3 regions of the Rhodococcus ruitaii genome follow, and region 3 is predicted to be linked to each of the others. Evidence: riboswitches for the same ligand, from Rfam matches in the RefSeq annotation. Region 3 holds a riboswitch; each other region holds the start of a gene.
What was found. A riboswitch is a leader RNA that binds a small molecule or an ion and turns the genes downstream of it on or off. The one in region 3 is predicted to bind thiamine pyrophosphate.
Positions count from the first base shown of each region.

Region 1: linked by a shared signal. The riboswitch ahead of ACZI8W_RS21100 (thiaminase II/PqqC family protein) and the one ahead of thiO (glycine oxidase ThiO) in region 3 are both predicted to bind thiamine pyrophosphate.
Region 2: linked by a shared signal. The riboswitch ahead of ACZI8W_RS00615 (3-oxoacyl-ACP reductase) and the one ahead of thiO (glycine oxidase ThiO) in region 3 are both predicted to bind thiamine pyrophosphate.

Region 1 covers NZ_JBUYWC010000017.1:77,207-82,399, reverse strand. Annotated here, with positions in the region: gene ACZI8W_RS21110 (TetR/AcrR family transcriptional regulator) at 1-98, opposite strand, end outside; gene ACZI8W_RS21105 (carboxylesterase/lipase family protein) at 154-1,695, opposite strand; TPP riboswitch at 1,782-1,878, shown strand; partial or broken gene ACZI8W_RS21100 (thiaminase II/PqqC family protein) at 1,871-2,053, shown strand; gene ACZI8W_RS21095 (ABC transporter substrate-binding protein) at 2,077-3,069, shown strand; gene ACZI8W_RS21090 (ABC transporter permease) at 3,180-3,914, shown strand; gene ACZI8W_RS21085 (ABC transporter ATP-binding protein) at 3,911-4,660, shown strand; gene ACZI8W_RS21080 (alpha/beta hydrolase) at 4,849-5,193, shown strand, end outside.
Region 2 covers NZ_JBUYWC010000001.1:119,078-124,270, forward strand. Annotated here, with positions in the region: gene ACZI8W_RS00595 (GNAT family N-acetyltransferase) at 1-357, shown strand, start outside; gene sepX (divisome protein SepX/GlpR) at 623-1,507, shown strand; tRNA gene ACZI8W_RS00605 (tRNA-Ala) at 1,657-1,732, shown strand; gene ACZI8W_RS00610 (LLM class flavin-dependent oxidoreductase) at 1,815-3,158, opposite strand; gene ACZI8W_RS00615 (3-oxoacyl-ACP reductase) at 3,155-3,931, opposite strand; TPP riboswitch at 3,990-4,081, opposite strand; gene ACZI8W_RS00620 (alcohol dehydrogenase catalytic domain-containing protein) at 4,088-4,285, opposite strand; gene ACZI8W_RS00625 (DUF998 domain-containing protein) at 4,289-4,873, opposite strand; gene ACZI8W_RS00630 (ABC transporter permease) at 4,875-5,193, opposite strand, start outside.
Region 3 covers NZ_JBUYWC010000012.1:184,337-189,529, reverse strand. Annotated here, with positions in the region: gene ACZI8W_RS17475 (hypothetical protein) at 1-299, opposite strand, end outside; gene ACZI8W_RS17470 (NUDIX hydrolase) at 479-1,345, shown strand; gene thiE (thiamine phosphate synthase) at 1,350-2,051, opposite strand; TPP riboswitch at 2,078-2,192, shown strand; gene thiO (glycine oxidase ThiO) at 2,188-3,252, shown strand; gene thiS (sulfur carrier protein ThiS) at 3,249-3,464, shown strand; gene thiG (thiazole synthase) at 3,457-4,254, shown strand; gene ACZI8W_RS17445 (ABC transporter ATP-binding protein) at 4,320-5,193, shown strand, end outside.

The DNA.
Region 1 (5,193 bases), on a different contig from region 3:
AGCGATACGTTCACACCGTCCCGAGCAACACAGCGAATCGCCGCGTCGCGGATGCGAGCACGGGTGGTGAGGTCGGAATCACTCTCGGTTGAACGCATGTTTCAAGGGTTGCACACGCGTTCAACGTCGTCAATGGGTTACGCACTGGCGGGTTCAGGAGAAGCCCATCACCTGATCCCCCCACACCTCACGCATCGCCCCCTCCGGATCCGACACCACCGTGTCGTGAGCATCGATAAGCAGGGTCGACCGCTCGGCGGGTGCATACTGCGGCCAGTGTTTCGACGCATCCAGGGCCGCGGGCATCCCGTGTTTGGCGAATGCAAGCCATCGACGCTGGATCCGCCCCGACACCTCGATCGCCCCCTTGCGGCCACCGAGCCAGAAACTCGGGTCTCGTCCGAGCGTCCCGAAATTTCCGAACACGTAGGGCAATTCGGTTGCATGCCCGGCACCGATCCGCGCTGCCTTGAGCATCGGCGTCGCATGGTCGAATCGGTACACCCAGGTTGGGGAATGCACCGCATGCGCCTCCGCCACCCACAGCACCGGCATCCGGAATCCCGCGTCACGCGAGAGGGCCATCGCGCCGCTCGGCTTCGGCAGATCCGGATACGCGGCGGCGATCTCGGCAAGCCGTTCGGGCTCGAGATCGGGACGGTCCTTCGCGAGCGCCTCCAGCATCGCCCGCACCGCCGAATCGTCGACCGGCATCAACGGCGACTTCATGAAACGGAAGATCGACGGCTCGTCCTTGTTCGACCCGATGATGAGAGGCACCCGATGCGACAGGCCCTTCTGGAACGCCGCGACAGGATACTTGGGCACCAGGTCGCGGTCGACGACCGGTGTCATCGCCAACGTTCCGGGGATCTTCGTGGGGATCTCCCCGACCACCGTTTCTGCCGCCTCGACAAGCTGCGCGTAGGGCATCTGTCGCAATTGACCCACCCCGGACGACGGCACATCGAGGATGTCGAGAAAACGTTCCGCCACCATCGCGGCACGCTCGCGGCCGTATACCGATGTCGCCGGCGGCGACTGCGCGATCGCCCGATGGAACAACCCCTCGGCGCGCGGCACCGTCATCAGTGTCGTGATCGACCCCCCGCCCGACGATTCGCCGAACAGGGTCACGTTGCCGGGATCTCCACCGAAGTCCGCGATACAGTCGCGCACCCATTCGAGCGCCGCAATCTGATCTCGCAGACCGAGATTCGACTCGTATGTGTCGCCGGCCGTGGAGAACGACGACAGGTCCAGGAACCCGAACGCCCCCAGACGATAATTGAGCGTGACCACCACGACGTTGCCCGTCTCGCACAGCGCGCGGCCGTCGTAGATCTTCTGGCCCGAATAGCCGATCGCATAGGCGCCGCCGTGGATCCACACCATGACCGGGCGCTGCTTGCCGTCCGGTTCGGGTGCCCAGATGTTGAGCGACAGACAGTCCTCGCCGATTGCCATGCCCGAGGAGATCCCGATCGGACTGTTGGGACTCTGCGGAGCTATCGGCCCGTACCGCAGGCACTCGAGCACGCCCGACCACGGCTGCGGCATCTCCGGTGCACGGAACCTCATGTCGCCGCCGGTGGGGGCGGCGAACGGGATCCCCTTCCACGAATACACCGCGCCGTCGCGGTATCCACGTGCGTCGCCGTACTTGCATCCGACGACGAGTGTCTCGGCGTCCACATGACCTCCCGGTGAGCTACCCACATCCCAACGTACCTACGGGAGACTCCCCCGGCATCGTCCGGGCGAAGATGCTATCGTCGCCACCGACCGACACGGGGTGCTCCGCAAGCGCGGGGCTGAGATCACACCCGTCGAACCTGATCAGGTAATGCTGACGAAGGGATGTTTCGGGATGACTGTGCCTGCGCACGATTCACCGACCGACCGTTTCACCGATGCCCTGTGGGACCGCACGAAGGTTCCCCGCGACTCCATCGACGACCACGAGTTCCTGCGCAGCCTGGGCGACGGCACCCTTCCGCCCGAATCGTTCCGCTTCTACATCGAGCAGGATGCGCTCTACCGGCCCGGCTACGTCTCGTGATCCTCCGGCTCCGGATCGCTGCTCTCGTCGCCACCGCCGTCACCCTCTGCACCGTGAGCGCGTGCACCGGTGACAGTTCCGACGACACGGTCCGGTTCGCACTCGATTGGACTCCCAACACCAACCACACCGGCCTGTATGTGGCGCTGCAGGAAGGGCTGTTCGACGACGCCGGGCTCGACGTCGAGATCCTGCCCTACAACGATGCATCGCCCGACACCCTCGTCGACTCCGGCAACGCGGAGTTCGGCATCTCCACCCACGGATCGGCAACCTTCGCCCGCTCCGCCGGGGCCCACACCGTCGCGGTCCTCGCTCCGCTGCAGCACTGGGCCACCGCCATCGCCGTCGAAGCCGACCGTAGCGACCTCGCCCGGCCCACCGACCTCGACGGCCGCATCTATGCGGGATTCGGCGATCCCGGCTCCTCGGCGACCCTCGCACAGGTGATCCGCAACGACGGAGGACGCGGCGAATTCGAGGAGGTGGTACTCGGCACGTCGGCCTACGAAGCGGTGTACTCGGGCACCGCGGATTTCACCGTCTCCTTCCTTGCGTGGGAGGGGCTCGAAGCCGAGCACCGCGGCCTGCCCATGCGCTACTTCTCCTACGCCGACTACGGTTTCCCCGACGCCTATTCCATTGTCGTGAATGGCAACCAGGATTGGCTCGACGAGAATCCGGACCGAGCCCGCGCGTTCGTGCAGGCACTCCAGCGGGGGTACGAGATCGCCGCCGACGAACCCGATCGGGGCGCCCGCGCGCTGCTCGACGCCAATCCGGGTGCCTTCCCCGATGAGAGTCTCGTCTACGAGAGTCAGCGGATGCTCTCCGCCGAGTACCTGCGCGACGACCAGGGTCGCGTCGGAACCCTCGACACCGAGAAATGGGCGGGCTACGCCCGGTTCCTGTACGAGCAGGGGCTTCTCACCGGCCCCGACGGTGCACCGTTGACCTCCGAACCCGACTGGTCGACCTACCTCACCGACGACTATCAAGCACAGTGACCAGCAAGCGCAGTGACCCCGGCACCCTCGAGTCCGGGGTCACGACAGACAGTGTCGACGCTGCGGTGCGCCGCGCGAGTCGGGCGCTGCCCGCGATCGTCATCACGGTGATGCTCGTCGCGGTGTGGCAGCTCTACGTGATGGTCAGCGGAATCCGTCCGCAGGTGTTGCCGTCTCCCGCACGTGTGCTGCAGCAGGGGTGGGCCCATCGCACCGACATCGCCGAGCACGCGGCAGCGACACTGCAGGTCACGATCATCGGTTTTGCGGTGTCGTTGACCTTGGCGTGGGTGCTGGCGATCGCCGTCGATTTCTCGCCGTGGCTGCGGCGGGCGTTCGTGCCGCTGTTCGTGGCCTCGCAGACGTTGCCCATCATCGCCATCGCGCCCCTGATGATCATCTGGTTCGGCTTCGGGTTGCTACCCAAGATCCTGGTGATCGCCCTGGCCACGTTCTTTCCGATGGCGATCGGGTTGATCGAGGGATTCGCAGCGACCGACCGCGAGGCGGGGGCGCTTCTGCGCAGCATGGGTGCCACCCGCCGACAGGTGTTCCGGTATGTACGCCTCCCATCGGCACTGCCGCGGTTCTTCACGTCGCTGCGCATCGGCATCACGTACGCCGTGGTGGGGGCGGTGTTCGCGGAATACGTCGGTGCCACGTCGGGGCTCGGCATCTACATGGCCACCCAGAAGAACTCGTTCCGCACCGATCTGGTACTCGCCGCGGTCCTGGTCACCGCCGTCGTGTCACTGACGTTGTACCTGCTCACCTATGTGGCTGAACGCATGGTCGCGCCGTGGGCGCTCACCTCCCAGAATAGAGCCACAGGGAGTCGCGCATGAGCGCCGTCACCGTGTCCGGCGTACATCGGTCGTTCGACGGAAACCACGTGCTCGACGACATCGGATTCGACGTGTCCCCAGGGGAATTCGTCTCGGTTATCGGCCCGAGCGGGTCGGGGAAATCCACACTGTTCGGGCTGGTGGCGGGGCTCGACGACCCTGACGAGGGCATCGTCACGGTTGGCGGAGCACCCGCGGCACCGGGTCGCGCCGCACTGATGCCCCAGAAGGATCTCCTGTTTCCGTGGCGCAGCGTCCTCGACAACTGTGCGCTCGCTCTCGAGGTTCAGGGTGTGCCACGCCGGGAGGCCCGCGAACGAGCGCGGACCCTGTTCCCCGCGTTCGGTCTCGCCGGTTTCGAGGATGCCCGACCGTCGCAGCTGTCCGGCGGGATGCGTCAGCGCGCCGCGTTGGCGCGGACCGTGGTCCAGCAATGCGAGATTCTGTTGCTCGACGAGCCGTTCGGCGCTCTGGACTCGCTCACCCGCACCGACATGCAGTTGTGGCTGCAGGACGTGTGGCAGCGCGACCGCTGGACCGTCCTGATGATCACCCACGACGTCCGCGAGGCCGTTCTGCTGTCCGACCGGGTCCTCGTCCTGTCGCCTCGGCCCGCAAAGATCCTGCACGAAGTCCGGGTTCCGCTGCCTCGACCACGATCGTTGGAGTTGTTGACCGACCCCGAGTTCGTGGCAGTGGAACGCGAGCTCGTGTCGGTACTGCACGACCGGTCCGACATGCATTGAGCGCTCACATGATTCGGAATGCCGGCGTATCGAATCGGTAACAGCATGCCCGCTCACCTGCACCGACCATGCCACCCCGTATCTATCGGATTACAGCGCTCACCTGCACCGCATCTCGGGCGTACCTTGGGAAATCCGCAGTTCGAACACCTGTCCGGCAGGGGCGACGAGCGAGAGGAGGCGACGGCATGAGCAGTGCATTGTCCGACCCCTTCATGCAGCCACCACCTGCGCATATCCCTCGTGTTCGGGAGTACAGCGGCGTCAGCCTCGCGTCTCGGGCGCTGAGCCTCTCCGTGCGCCACACCGTGCGGCCGTTCCTCGATGCCTGGGCGCTCGCGCCGACCCTCCCGTGGCCGACGGCTCTGGTCGACCGGGCAGCGCTCCCGCTCCTTCCGGTGTCGGGGACCGAGCGTCACCGGGTCGCATTGGACGCGTGTTCGGCCGAGTTCGTGCGCGCACCCGGCGCCGACGGTCGCACCGCGATTCTGTACCTGCACGGCGGCGCGTTTCTGTGCTGCGGTCTGACCACC
Region 2 (5,193 bases), on a different contig from region 3:
GGTCAGATCACGGTGGGCAACATCGTGCGCGGTGCGTTGCGGTCGGCATGGATCGGCTATTGGGTCGAGAAGGACGTCAACGGGCTCGGGGTGGCGACGGCGGCCGTCGCCCTCGGCCTCGATCACTGCTTCGGACCTATCGGCCTGCACCGGGTCGAGGCCACAGTGCGCCCGGAGAACGAGCCCAGCCGCGCCGTGCTGCGCAACGTCGGGTTCCGTGAGGAGGGTCTGCTGCAGCGGTACCTCGATGTGCACGGACGGTTTCGTGATCATCTTCTCGTTGCGATGACGGTCGAGGAAGTGCCGGGTTCGGTGGCCGACCGGTTGGTGCGAAGTGGCCGCGCGACCTGGGCTTGAGTGCCTGTGGCTGCCTGATTCGGTGGGGACCACGCGCTGCGTGTAATGCACGTTACGTGCAACATGAGTAACAATCCCCAGCGCAGATGTATATCTGTGTGACTAGAGTGAATAATGTGTCACATGGTTTCGCGTGACTCGAGTGACGGCAGTAGTCGTCTGAGTCGGCGTTTCTGTAGGGATAAGAGTGATGATGCCGTTAACCTGGAAAAGGTCAGTGGCGTCGACGGACTGGTAGACGACAGCTGGGAGGAGGGCCGCCGGAATGCCGAACTCACTCCTGTGGATCGGACTCGTTGCCGTGTGGTTGTTCGTCCTGGTTCCCATGCTGGTCACGAAGCGCCCTCGTATCCGTCAGACGACCGACGCCGCACTCGCAACACGGGTTCTGCATCGCGGTGACGAGAAGCCGAAGACCCCCCGGGGTCCCGCGGCAGGTCACCGCACTGATCCGAACTGGCGTCCGAGTCGTGATCACACGCACCGTCATGCGGAGGCTCGTATGAACACTCAAATCGACGACAGGCCCGACACCGAACTCGACTTCACCGGTCCGGACGACGCTGCGCCCATCGATCCCGACGCCGATCAGTACGAGGTCGACGGTCCGCCGGTTCGGCAGAGCGTTCCGCGCCGCCGCGGCCGCGGCGGATTCGATCCCCAGGCCGACGCAGAGGCGTCAGCCCAACGATACGAGTTCCGTCAGCGCGTCGTCCTGGGGCTGCTCATCGGCGCCATCATGACCGCAGCGCTGGCCTTGATCTTGTCGTCGGTGATGTGGTGGGTGTGTGGCCTCGTGGTGGCGGGCCTGGTCGGCTACCTGTTCTATCTGAGGCGCCAGGTCCGGCTCGAACAGGACATTCGTCGACGTAGGATGGCCCGCCTCCAGCGGTCGGCGGCGACCGGAGTGCACGTGCGCGGCGCGGGCGAGGGCGGTGGTGTTCCGTCTCGGCTGCGGCGCCCTGGTGCGGTGGTGCTCGACCTCGACGACGAAGATCCCGAATTCGAGCACCTCGACAGGTTCGACGACGAGTACGACGACTACGCCGATCCCGACTACGCCGACCACCACTACGACGACGCTGGCTACGCCGACCCGAGCTACGACGACCCCGACGACTTTCCGGTCCGGCACGCCTCTGGTGCGTGATCGGAAGACCTGGGAGAACGACCCCGAAAAGCCTGCACCACACCGTGCGGGCTTTTCGGCTTGTGTGGCCGTGACCTGCGCATATATCCCGATTTCGTGTTGGAGGTCGGGGTTTGCTAAGGTTTGCGAGTTGGTTCTACGGAACCTTCGGGGCTGTGGCGCAGTTGGTAGCGCGCTTCGTTCGCATCGAAGAGGTCAGGGGTTCGATTCCCCTCAGCTCCACCATTTGTCGCGGTCCAGGTGTCTGTCGAGAGCGCAGTTGTAGTACGTTTTCCAGCGCAGAATCGACAACAACTGCACACCCGAATCACCCCGAGTGTGCCGCTACGGCTTCGGGCGTGTGCGGAGACGGCACCTCCAGCCCCAGCGAATCGCGCAAGGTCTTGCCCGGATACTCGGTGCGGAACAGGCCGCGACGCTGCAACTCCGGCACCACGAGGTCGACGAAGTCGTCGAGGGAATCCGGGTAAGCGGGGCACATCAGGTTGAAGCCGTCGCAGGCACCGGCGACGAACCACTCCTCGATTCGGTCGGCGACCGACTCGGGTGTGCCGATCATGGTGGCGTGACCGCCGCCGGCAGCGAGAAAACCGAGCAGCTCTCGCAGGGTCGGTCGCTGCGTCTCGATGATTCGTTGCACCGTCGCGTATCGCCCCTGTGGGCCGGTGAATTCCGAGATGGGCGGCAGGTCCGAGACGGGAGCGTCGAGGTCGTGGCCGGTGTAGTCCTGGCCGGTGAAGGCCCCGAGTTGGGTAAGAGCGCCCTCGATGTCGAGAAACGCGTCCAGTTCCGACTTCTTCGCCTGGGCCTCGTCGTCGGTGCGTCCGACGTAGGTGACGAGACCGGGCAGGATCGCGATCGACGCGGCATCACGTCCCGCGGAGGCGGCACGGGCACGCAGGTCGGTGGCAAATTCGAGCGCTGCCGGAAGATCCCAGGCGACCGAATACACGGCCTCGGCGTGGCGGGCCGCAAGGTCCCGTCCGGTTTCCGAGGCTCCGGCCTGGAACACGACCGGGCGCCCCTGCGGGCAGCGTGGCACTGTGAGCGGACCGTCTACACGGAAGTGTCTGCCGCGATGCTCGATCCGGTGGATCGCATCGGCATCGAGGAAGCGTCCGGCCGCACGGTCCGCGATCACAGCGTCTTCGTCCCACGAATCCCACAGCGCGACAATCGCGGCGATGAACTCTTCCGCCCTGCCGTACCGTTCGGCGTGAACGGGGAGCGAATCGAATCCATGGTTGCGGGCTTCGGCGTCGAACATCGATGTCACGATGTTGGCCCCGGCGCGTCCACCGCTGATGTGATCGAGCGACGCGAGCATACGGGCTGCGTGGAACGGTGTGTAGAAGCTTGCGGACACCGTGGTGACCAGCCCGATTTTGTCGGTCGCCCGGGCCATTGCAGAGAGCGCCGTGATCGGTTCGAGAAACCATGTTGTACCGGCCGTATACGCGGGGTTCACACTGTGACCGTCGGCGAAGAACACTGCGTCGAGGCATCCCCGTTCGGCGGTGCGCGCGAGTTCCTCGAAGTAGGCGATGTCGCCGATGCGTTCGGCTGCGGAGTCCGGGTGCCGCCACGCAGAGGAATGGTGACCGGCGCCGTACAGAAATGCGTTCAGATGCAGGGTGCGCGCCGCCATCAGTTCATCACCAGCCCGCCGTCGACGACGAGGTTCTGCCCGGTGACCGAGCGCGACCAATCGGACGCGAAGAACAGCACGGCGGCGGCGAAATCCTCCGGGGTCGTGACCTTGCGCAGCGGGGTCGACGCGGCGATCAGGTCGAAGACCTCCGGGGGTGTCGCGGACGATGCATCGGTGGTGCGCAGGAGTCCGCCCGACACCATGTTCACACGGATGCCTTCGGGGCCCAGATCCGCAGCGAAAGTACGGGTGGTCGACAGCAGGGCCGCTTTGGCCGCGGTGTAGTCGTGGTAGGGCACAACCGGGTTCTGGAACAGGTTGGTCCCGATATTGACGATGCTGCCTCCGCCGGTCTCCCGCATTCCCGGCAGAGCGGCCTGGATGGTGTTCACCGCACCACCGACGATGCCTTCGAGCTGGGCTGCGAAGGCGCTGTAGCCGATTCGATCCGCTTTTTCGCGAGCATCTCCGTTGAACGAGAAGTCGGGCAGGGCGTTGTTCACCACGGTGGTCACCGGACGTCCGAAATGTGCGCGCGCTGTGTCGAACATCGCCGCTACTTGCGTGCGGTCGGTGACGTCGGCCTGCACAGCAATCGCGCGTTCGGCGCCGATACTCTCCGCGAGCGCCCGTGCCCCATCGCTGCTGTGCCGGTAGTTCACGACGACGGACGCACCTTCGTCCGCGAAGGCCTGTGCAATGCTGTGGCCGAGCCCGCGGCCGGCACCCGTGATCAGAACGATCCGGTTCTTCAGAGATGTTCTTGTGGACATTGCTGTGACGCCTTCCCTTCGGACCGAAGGGATACGCAGACGGCGTGGGACCGATGGCCCGTCGCCGACTCGGCATCCCTTCGCTCGCATGATCGAGATCAGGTTCTACGGGTGTGTTCTCAGCCGTGTCCGGCACCCCGTGTCGAGTTTCGAAGGTCAGGTTAACAGGTTGCCCACTTCGAAGCCGGTGACGCCCGTGCCGACCTGAGCGATGTGGTCGGCACCCTCGTGACCGAGTACCAGCGGGAAGTCGCCCGGGATGTCGCCGTGCTGAACCGCGAGGTCTGTGTGCCACAGGCCCACCGCAGCAATCGTGACCAGGACCTCATCGGGTCTGATGCCGTCGAGAGACAGCCCTCACGGTGCGAGCGCGAACGCGAACATCACGGCGAGCCAGCACCACCCCACGACGATCACCACGCGCTGGATCAGGCCCGCGCGCGGTGAATCGTTCTCCCATGCCTGACCGAACCACCCGAAACCGACGACGAGCGCCGCCGCGGTGAGTGCGGAATACCATTTCCAGCCCGTGCCGGGAACGGTGAACACCGCGATCAGCGCGGCGGCCGGAAGTGCCGAGAACACCACGGCCCCCGCGTGGTCGTGTACGCGGTGATGCCACGAGTACTGCGCCGGAGTCGTGTTCGGCGTGCCGGGTGGATATCCGCGCATCGGGTCCATCGGGATACCCGACACGATCAGCGCCGTCCCGAACACTGCGACCGCGATCGTCAGCAGCATCGCACCGTCGATCGTAAAGGCAGCCACGGTGACTGCTGCGCCGCACACCACGAAGTTCGAAATCTGGCCCCAGCCGCGCCGTCCCAAGGCAAGCGCACTGACGGGTTGGCGGATGCTGTCGTAGCCCGGCCGGGTCATGCCGTCGACCAGAAACACCACCGCGAACAGGATCAGTGCGAGCGCCCCGAGCGTCGGTATCACCTCAGTCCCACCGGAACAGGGCACCCGCTATCGCTACACCCACCACGATCGACACGCCGAGCGCGATCGGGTGGGCGGCGTCCACCGGTGTGCCCGCCCACGTCGCGGAAATCGCTTCGACGGCGGCACCGAATGGCAACCACTCACCGATCTGCGCGACCGGGCCGGGCAGCGCGTCGCGGCTCCCGAACATTCCCCCGGATGCGCCGAGAGCGAAGAACGCGATGAGCCCGATGGCGACCGCGGAGTTCGGCGTGGGCGACACGGCCGCGACGATCATCCCGACCGCGTACATCGACGCCGCGGCCAGCACCAGCATC
Region 3 (5,193 bases):
GCAGCCGCGTCGGCGATGGACAACGCGCTGTACAGATTCTGGGCGGCATTCGCGAGTGGCTCGGTGGTGGCGAGGAGGCGGTCGTGGGTCGCCTTCCGGCTGCTTGCGACCTGGGCGGATGCCACACCGGATACGACGAGCAGTACCGCGAGAACCAGCCCCAGCGAGATCAACTTGGCGGGTGTCGAGCGGAACAGTTCCCGCAGGCCGTCGACCCGGTCGCCCGGACCGTCGGAATCCTCGGCGGGCCGTGCCGAGCCGCCGACGGAATTGATCGGAGGGGTCACTCGTACGTTCACGGTGCACCCCTTCCTGGAAAGCTTGGTTGTGGCGAGCATATAAGTTGAATGGGGAGAATCGGCAGGCGTCCACATTGTCGGAGTTCCTCGCCGGAGTTCGCGAGCTCTGGCAACCGACACATGATGGTGGAGGCGTTGTGCCCTCGTGAGCATCCACGAGGGGCGGGAAGGCGGACGCAATGCGCGGTGACGGGGACGGCTGGGCGGTAGGACCCGACGGAGGACGTCGATGGGGCCTGCACGGTGCCGCGGGATTGCTGCTGCGCGCACCCGGAAACGACGGATCGCCCGCGGTACTGCTCCAGCTCCGCGCGGTGTGGAGCCACCAGGGCGGAACGTGGGCGCTGCCCGGGGGTGCGCGCGACAGTCACGAATCCGCCGTGGATGCCGCCGTCCGCGAAGCCCACGAGGAAGCCGGTATCGACAACGCCGCGGTCGCGGTGCGGTCCGAGCGGGTCACCTCCGGTACCCCCGGCTCGTGGACCTACACGACCGTCGTCGCTGATGCTCCTGCACCGCTGGACACCACCATGAACGGTGAGAGCCTCGAATTGCGATGGGTATCGGAGGCCGAGGTCGAATCGATGCCGTTGCACACGGGATTCGCCGATGCGTGGTCGGCGCTGCGTACCCGTCCGGTGCGGATGCTGCTCGACACCGCGAACATCCTCGGGGCCGGCGGACCGACCGGCTGGTGGCGCGACCGGCCCGGTGCGACAGGTGTGCTGCTCGCGGACATCGCGACCGCGCTCCCGCGTACCGTCGAGCTTCCGGATGGAACGTTCGGGTGGGTGTCGCGGGTGGAGGCGGTCCTCGAAGGTCAGGCACGCAGCGCGATCGTCGTCGATGCCCGCACCCACGTGCACACCGCCGACGGCAGCGGCGACGACGAGATCGCGCGGCTCGCGGAGGCTGCGGTGCCCGCTACCACGACCGCACTCGATCCGGCGGTGACGGTGGTGGTGACGGCCGACCGTGGTCTGCGTGATCGGCTGCCGCAGGGTGCTGTCGCGTTGTCCCCGTCGACGGTCCTCGGCTGGCTGTAGAAGGTTACGCGGACAGTGCAGCCTTCAGCGCCGCCGCGGCAGCGCGGGGGTCGTCGGCCTTCGTGATCGCCCGCACCACCGCGACGCGCCGCGCGCCCGCGTCGAGTACCTGCGGGAGGCGGTCGAGATCCACGCCGCCGATCGCGAACCACGGTCGTTGCGGATGCGATGCGTGCACCTCACGGATCACCTCGAGTCCCGCTGCGGTGCGCCCAGGCTTCGTCGGGGTGTCCCACACCGGACCGGACGCGAAGTAGTCCACGCCGTCCTCGCCGTCGGCGAGGACGGCCTGTGCGCGACTGGTCGTGGACCGGCCGATGACGATGTCGTCGCCGAGGATCGCCCGCGCTTGCTTCACCGGCAGGTCGCCCTGCCCGAGGTGCAGGATGTCGGCGCCGGCAGCGAGCGCGATGTCGGCCCGGTCGTTGACCGCCAGCAGTGCACCGTGGCGCGCGCAGGCATCAGCGATCACCTCGAGTGCGGCGAGTTCCTCACGGGCCTCGAGACGGCCAAACTTCTTCTCACCGGCGGAATCCTTGTCGCGCAACTGGACGATGTCGACGCCGCCGACCAGGGCTTCCTCGATGAACCGGGCGAGGTCGCGGGTGTCGCGACGGGCATCGGTGCACAGGTACAACCGCGCGGTCGCGAGGCGTCCACGGGGGTCGGGATGGTTGCCGCGGTAGGTGGTCCGGTAGGTCGTCACGGACAAGACGGTAGCCTCTACCTCGGAAGTGACAACACGGGAGTCCCGAGGTACGCGGGGCTGAGAGGGGGCCTGCCGGCCCCGACCGTTATGACCTGACCCGGATCATGCCGGCGCAGGGAGCGAGGTGGATGTCGTGTCGACGGTAGCCGTAATCGGCGGTGGAGTGATCGGTCTGGCTGTTGCGTGGCGCGCCGCCAGGGCAGGGTGGACGGTCACCGTCCGCGATCCTCATCCGGGCTCCGGTGCCTCGTGGGTTGCCGGAGGAATGCTTGCGCCGCTGTCGGAGGGGTGGCCCGGGGAAGAGCACGTCCTCGGTCTCGGCGCGGCGTCGCTGCGGCGCTGGCCGGAATTCGCGCGCACCCTCGCACACGAGACCGGCGTCGATGTCTTCACGGCGGGCGCGTCGCTCACCGTCGCGCTGGACGCCGCGGACGCCGCAGACTTGCGCACGATCGCGGCGTGGGTGAGTGAACAGGGCCACGAGATGCAGATTCTCACGCGGGCCGAGATCCGCGATCTCGAACCGTCGCTCGGTCCGAGGGTCAGGCTCGGTCTGCTCGCACCCACCGAACTGTCCGTCGACAACAGAAAGCTCGTCGAGGCGCTACACCGCGCTGCTGTCGCCGCGGGCGTGCGGTTCGTCCACGATCCCGTCGGCAACCTCGCCGATGTGCCCGACGACCGTGTCGTCCTGGCGGCCGGGTCTGCCTCGGCGAATTTGTGGCCGGGTCTTCCCGTCCGGCCGGTCAAAGGGGAGATCCTGAGGCTGCGCACGCGCCCCGGAGCAACCCCGCCGCCGCAGCACACCGTGCGCGGCAGCGTGCACGGACGCCCCGCGTACCTGGTACCGCGCGCCGACGGGCTCGTCGTGGGCGCGACCCAGTACGAAGCGGGAGACACCGAGGTCACGGTTGCGGGAGTGCGCGACCTGATCGCCGACGCCGAAATGCTGTTCCCCGCGATCGGCGAGTACGAACTGCACGAGGCGAGCGCGGGTCTGCGCCCGATGAGCCCCGACAATCTGCCGTTGATCGGCCGGTTGTCGGAGCGGGTGATCGCCGCGACCGGGCACGGCCGCAACGGGGTTCTGCTCACGGCGATCACCGTCGATGCGGTACTCGCCGAACTCGCCGACGACCCGCTCCCCGAAGCGACACACGCAGATCCCCGCCGATTCGTGAAAGAGAGTGTGCGATGACAAATCGGATTTCGGTCGGTCTCACCGTCAACGGTGAGGAGAAGTATTTCGCGCAGGCGCCGACCGTCGCCGAACTCCTGGTCGAGATGAGTCTGCCGGAGAAAGGCATCGCCGTGGCAGTCGACGGTGTGCTGTTTCCGCGGGGCCGCTGGGCCGAGAAGCTCGGCAAGGGTGCGCAGATCGAGATCCTCACGGCGGTCCAAGGTGGCTGAGCAGGCAACCGGACCCGAGGGCTCGGGGCACGATCTCTCCCCGCTGATCATCGCGGGGCGCACGTTCTCGTCTCGGTTGATCACGGGCACCGGCGGCGCCGCGAACCTGGCGGTCCTCGAGGAAGCACTCGTCGCATCGGGAACCGAACTGACCACAGTGGCGATGCGCCGGGTCGACGCGACGTCGGGTACGGGTGTGCTGGACCTGCTGCGCAGGCTCGGAATCGCGCCGTTGCCGAACACCGCAGGGTGCCGCGGTGCGAAGGAGGCCGTGCTCACCGCGCAGTTGGGCCGGGAAGCGCTCGAAACGGAGTGGGTCAAGCTCGAGGTCATCGCCGACGAACGCACCCTGTTGCCGGATGCCATCGAATTGGTTTCTGCTGCAGAACAACTCGTTGACGATGGCTTCAACGTCCTGCCGTACACCACTGACGACCCGGTGCTCGCGCGACGCCTCGAGGACGTCGGGTGTGTCGCGGTGATGCCGCTCGGATCGCCGATCGGGACGGGACTGGGTATCGCCAACCCGCACCACATCGAGATGATCGTGGAATCAGCCGGAGTTCCCGTGGTTCTCGACGCCGGTATCGGCACTGCCTCGGATGCCGCGCTCGCGATGGAACTGGGCTGCGATGCGGTGCTCCTTGCCACCGCAGTCACCCGCGCGAAGGACCCGGCACTGATGGCGTCGGCCATGCGGCACGCCGTCGAAGCAGGGTTCCGTGCTCGTCACGCCGGGCGCATCCCCAAGCGCTTCTGGGCCCAGGCATCCTCTCCCGCGGAACCCTGACCACGGACACGCTGGTCACCGGCGTGGTGCTGCGCTTGCGCCGATTTTACGGCAGTCTGTGGATCATGATCGAAGTGACCGGACTGACCAAGACCTTCGGTTCAACCACTGCCGTCGACGACGTGACGTTCACCGTCCCACCGGGCATCGTCACCGGGTTCCTCGGCCCCAACGGGGCCGGCAAGTCGACGACGATGCGCATGATCCTGGGGTTGGACCGTCCGACATCGGGCACAGCGCTCATCGAGGGTAAGCAGTATCGGGAACTGACCCGCCCGCTGCAGACCGTCGGTGCGCTCCTCGACGCGAAATGGGTTCATCCGAACCGATCGGCACGCGCGCACTTGCGGTGGCTGGCCGCGTCCAACGGATTACCCGGCTCGCGCGTGGACGAAGTACTGCGTCAGGTGGGGTTGACCGAGGTAGCAGGCAAACGTGCCGGCGGATTCTCGCTCGGAATGTCGCAACGTCTCGGTTTGGCGGGCGCACTGCTCGGCGACCCGAAGGTGCTGTTGTTCGACGAACCTGTCAACGGTCTCGATCCAGAGGGCATCGTATGGATCCGCAGATTCATGCAGGCGCTGGCTGCGGAAGGACGCACGGTGCTCGTGTCGAGTCACCTGTTGTCGGAGATGGCCCAGACTGCCGATCATCTCGTCGTGATCGGTCGAGGCAAGCTCATCGCCGACACCTCGGTCGCGGACTTCGTCGATCGCGCGTCGGACTCCCGCGTGGTGGTCCGCAGCCCGCAGCTCGACGACCTGCGCACTGCGCTCACCGAACGGGGACACACCGTGGTCGACGAAGATGGGGCCTTGCACGTTTCGGGTGCCGGAGCCGCAGAGATCGGCGAACTCGCCGCATCACGCTCGATCGTCCTGCACGAGCTGACGAGCCGCCACGCGTCCCTCGAGGACGCGTTCATGAAACTGACCGGTC